Regions from separate parts of the Novosphingobium sp. BL-52-GroH genome, predicted to be linked through region 2. Evidence: riboswitches for the same ligand, from Rfam matches in the RefSeq annotation. Region 2 holds a riboswitch; the other holds the start of a gene.

Region 1 (2,459 bases), on a different replicon from region 2:
TTCGAACCAGGGGTTGGCGGCCATCCACAACCGGCTGCGCCAAGCGGGGTGGGGCAGGGGGAACAGCCCCTCCGGCGCTTCGCGCCAGCGACGCACCGCCTCGGTGAGGTTGGGCGCGAAGCCGCGCGGCAGATAGCGCCGGTGCGCATGTTGCCCGACCAGCAGCGTGAGGCTCACGTGCGGCAGTTCGGCCAGCAGCGGCGCGTGCCAGCGCGGCGCGCATTCGGGACGCGGCGGCTTGTCGCCTCCGCTCGCCTTGCCGGGGTAGCAGAAGCCCGAGGGCATCTGCGCCACTTTCCCGACGTCGTAGAACGCCGCCTTGTCGAGCCCCAGCCAGCCGCGCAGCCGGTCGCCGCTGTCGTCGTCCCAGCCGATCCCGCTCGCATGGACCTTGCTCCCCGGCGCCTGCCCGATGAGGAGCAGCCGCGCCGAGCCACTGGCCGCCACGACCGGGCGCGGCGCGAAGCCGAGGGCATGCTCGCACAGGCGGCAGGCGCGGATTTCGCCGAGCAGGGTGTCGAGGGTGGAAGGCATGGGGGCGAGATGGCGTCGCAGGTGGCGGGGCGCAAGGCTGGCCCTAGAAGCTCCCCCCGAGGACGTCAGGCCGGCAAGCGCATGTCGATCAGCGAGGACGAGTACGGCATCACCAGCCCCCGCGCCCGCTCCCATCCGCCGTTGAGCCACAGCGCCCAGGTCGCCGGGTCGGGCGGCAGGATCACCGGCATCGTCTCGCGGCCCTGCGCGCGCAGCGCCGCGTTCGCCTCGCAGGCGAGGAGCGCGAAGGAGGGGACCTCGCTGTCCTTCCACACTGCCGCCATGGCGAAGACCGGCTGGTCGGCGCAGGCGAACCACGCCTGCCGGCGCTTGCCATCGCGCACCGACGGCCTGCCCCATTCCATGAACGCGGTGGCCGGCACCAGGCAGCGGAACTCGCTGTTGCGCAAGTTGCCGATCCAGAACGGGCTCTCGAGGTTGCGCACGCTCAGGATGCCGTGGCGGGGAGCGTCCTGCACCGTGGGCGGCGGTGGCACGCCCCACAGGCGCGGGACCATGCGGCGCGGTGCGCGGCCTTGCGGACGCGGTCCGGCGACGGCCTCGCGCCCTGCGGTTATCACCGGCGCGAACTGGCCCGGGCCGACGTGCCCGCCCGCCCAGGGATCGTCGCGCGCTTCCGCCCCGAACAGGCGGGCCACGTCGCGCGCCGCGGCGTCCAGGCGATAGAGCATCGGCATCCTCGCCGCATCTAGACCTGCGCGCCGCGGGCGTCTATCACGGTGCCACCCCGGGGAGCCTAGCAGGGTCCGACCAAGGATCCTGGGCTGAGAGGTGTGGGTATGCTCCACACGACCCGTCGAACCTGAACCCGTTAGTACGGGCGGAGGGAGTGGACGGCGTTCGTGTAGACCTGCGCCGATGATCCGCCTCCATTCCGTCCATGGAAAAGAGAGGCATCCATGGCCGACATCAATTCGAAGCTCGAAATCGGCGTGACCACCGGCCCGATCCGTGGCTCGCGCAAGATCTACGTACCCGCCCAGGCGAACCCGCAAGTGCTGGTCGCCATGCGCGAAATCCACCTCGAACCGTCCAGCGGCGAGCCGCCGGTGCGCGTCTACGATACCTCCGGCCCCTATACCGACGCCGATGCGACGATCGACATTTCCGCCGGCCTGGCGCCGCTGCGCCGCGACTGGCAACTGGCGCGCGGCGACGTCGAGGAATACGCGCCGCGCGAGGTGAGGCCCGAGGACAACGGCCAGCTCGGGCCCGACCGTTCGGGCGGCGTCCCTCCGTTCCCCACCGCGCTGCGCCGCCCCTTGCGCGCCAAGCCCGGCATGAACCTGTCGCAGATGCACTATGCCCGCCGCGGCATCATCACGCCCGAGATGGAATACGTCGCCGAGCGCGAGAACCTGGGCCGTGCGCGCCTGGCGCAGTACAACCGCTCGGGCGAGAGCTTCGGCGCCTCGATCCCCGACTACGTGACGCCCGAGTTCGTGCGCGAGGAAGTGGCGCGCGGCCGGGCGATCATTCCCAGCAACGTCAACCACCCCGAAGCCGAGCCGATGGCGATCGGCCGCAACTTCCTGGTCAAGATCAACGCCAACATCGGCAACTCCGCCGTCGCCTCGGACGTCGCCAGCGAAGTCGACAAGATGGTCTGGTCGATCCGCTGGGGCGCGGACACCGTCATGGACCTGTCCACCGGGCGCAATATCCACGACACCCGCGAATGGATCATCCGCAACAGCCCCGTGCCGATCGGCACCGTGCCGATCTACCAGGCGCTCGAAAAGGTGGGCGGCGTGGCCGAGGACCTGACCTGGGAGATCTTCGCCGACACCCTGATCGAACAGGCCGAGCAGGGGGTGGACTACTTCACCATCCACGCCGGCGTGCGCCTGCCCTACGTGCCGCTGGCCGCCAAGCGCATGACCGGCATCGTCAGCCGCGGCGGC
Region 2 (2,459 bases):
CTGGGCGCGACGGCCGGCGTCTTCTACGTCCGTCACGCGCGCGGGCGCGAGGGGGCGATCCTGAACCTCGAACTGCTCAAGGACGAGACGTTCCGCCTGTCGGTGATCGCCGGCTCCATCACCCGCATCACCCAGGGCGCGCAGCCGTTCCTGCTGCCGCTGATGATGCAGGTGGGCCTGGGCTTCTCGGCGGCGCGCAGTGGCACCATCACGGTCGCGGTGGCCATCGGCTCGCTGGCGATGAAGAGCATGGCGCAGCGCGTCCTGCGCCGCTTCGGCTTCCGCCGGGCGCTGATCTGGAACGGCATGATCGCCACCGCCGGCTACGCCGTCTGCGGGTTCTTCGGCCCCGGCTGGCCAGTCTGGGCGATGTTCTGCGTGCTGGCTTTCTCGGGCTTCTTCATGTCGTTCCAGTTCACCGCCTACAACACCATCGCCTATGCCGGGGTGGACAAGAAGGACATGAGCAGCGCGACCGCGTTCTACTCGACCTTCCAGCAGCTCATGCTTTCGCTGGGCATCTGCGTGGCGGCGGTGGCGCTGCACCTGGCGATGCTGGCGAACGGCAGCGCGACGCCGACCCTTGGCGATTTCTCCGCGGCGTTCTGGGTGGTGACGGCGGTATCGCTGACTGCCACGTTCTGGAACCTGCGCTTCGCTCCCGATGCCGGCGCCGAGATCAGCGGCCACGCCGAGGTCGCGGCCGAGGAGGATGAACGGGAACGCTCGGCGGCGTAGAGGGGGCGCCAGAAACGGGGACACGCTCACCCGACCGTCGTCAGCAGCCACAACAACAGCGCGAGCGGCAGCGTCGCGACGGCGAGACCGAGCCATGCGCGTCCGGCGCTGCGGGCGGGGAGCACCCGCGACCGACCACGGTGACGGGCGCCTTCGTGCGAATGGTTTGCAACAACCAATCTAGTCGCCCCGAACCGGCGGAATCGCGATGATGGCGCGGCATGCGCGATTACGCTTTCCACCGCGCATCGGACAGCCTAGACGACCCCATCCCCGGGGGGCCGCTGACGCGCGGCTGAGAGGTGGCCTGCAGGCCACGACCCGCTGAACCTGATCCGGTTGATGCCGGCGTAGGGAGGGCCGGCGGCAGTTTCCGTTGTCCCTTCGAATGGAGTGGACACGAAAAGATGGCTGGTAGTGTTGGTCTTATCGGTGGAGCCGCGCTGGCGCTCCCCGCCCTGCTGTTCGCGTCGGAGGCCATGGCTGCCGCCCCGGACGACGACGGCGATCGCGCGGACATCCAGGTCATCGGCCATCCCGATCCCGAAGGCCTGCTGCCCGACCAGACCGCGCCCAAGGCGATCAGCGCGATATCGGCCGCCTTCATCACCAAACAGGCGCCGACGCTGAACGCGTTCCAACTCGTCAACCTCCTGCCTGGCGCCAACGTCTCGTCGAGCGACCCCTACGGCCTGTCGGCCAGTTCGGGCCTGACCCTGCGCGGGTTGGGCCAGGACCAGATCGGTGTCCTGATGGAAGGCGCGCCGCAGAACGACATCGGCTATTTCTACGCCTACCCTTCGCAGTTCGCCGATGCCGAGAACGTGCGCCAGGTGGTCCTCGCGCAAGGCTCGGTTGACATCGATTCGCCGGTCGTCGCAGCCGCCGGCGGCCTTTTGTCGCTGTCGCTCGACGAACCTGCGGCGGAGCCGGGGGCGCTGGTCAACCTCTCGGCCGGTTCCTACGACGAGCGGCGCCTGTTCGTGCGGCTCGACAGCGGCGCGATCGGGTCGAGCGGGCTCAAGGCCTTCGTGTCCTATTCGAACAACCGCGCCGACAACTGGCGCGGCGCCGGCTTCGACAAGCGCCAGCACGTCGATGCCAAGCTGCTGCGCGAGTGGGGCGACGGCAACCGTGCCAGCATCGCGGTCTCCTACAACGACGCCAGCACCTCGGCCTATCCCAGCCCCAGCCTGGCCGACTGGCATGCGCAGGGGCGCGGCTTCAATTTCGACGAGCGCTATACCGAGGGCAATACCAACTACTGGCGGCTCTATCGCGGCCCGTTCCGCAACCTCTATTTCGCCGCCCCGGTCCACCTCAAGCTGAGCGACGCGGTGGTGTTCGACAGCACCGGCTATCTCCAGTTCGGCCACGGCAACTCGCCCTACGGCACCCAGCTTGCGACGACCGGCAACTACCTCGGCAACGAGGAACTGGCGCAACCGATCGCGCTGCCCGGCGCGGTGAACGGGGTGGCCACGGTGCTCGGTAACTACACCGGCAAGCAGGTGCGCGCCGGCAACGTCTCCAAGTTCACCGTGCAGGCGGGTGCACACCGGATCACCGCCGGGGCCTGGTTCGACTACGGGACCGACCGCGTCACCCAGTCCTACACCTCGATCGGTGCCGATGGCCGGCCGGTCGACGAATGGGGCTACCAGGACGAGGCCATCCACACCGCCGACGGCCGGCTGCTCGCGTACGAGAACCAGCGCACG

Evidence for each region. A riboswitch is a leader RNA that binds a small molecule or an ion and turns the genes downstream of it on or off. The one in region 2 is predicted to bind thiamine pyrophosphate.
Region 1: another riboswitch for thiamine pyrophosphate. It lies ahead of thiC (phosphomethylpyrimidine synthase ThiC); the one in region 2 lies ahead of ACFFDA_RS01615 (TonB-dependent receptor).

The regions. Positions count from the first base shown of each region.
Region 1 covers NZ_CP171152.1:1,354,370-1,356,828, reverse strand. Annotated here, with positions in the region: gene ACFFDA_RS19075 (uracil-DNA glycosylase family protein) at 1-534, opposite strand, end outside; gene ACFFDA_RS19070 (SOS response-associated peptidase family protein) at 600-1,226, opposite strand; TPP riboswitch at 1,273-1,400, shown strand; gene thiC (phosphomethylpyrimidine synthase ThiC) at 1,455-2,459, shown strand, end outside.
Region 2 covers NZ_CP171149.1:365,502-367,960, reverse strand. Annotated here, with positions in the region: gene ACFFDA_RS01625 (MFS transporter) at 1-738, shown strand, start outside; gene ACFFDA_RS01620 (DUF3649 domain-containing protein) at 765-917, opposite strand; TPP riboswitch at 1,003-1,112, shown strand; gene ACFFDA_RS01615 (TonB-dependent receptor) at 1,146-2,459, shown strand, end outside.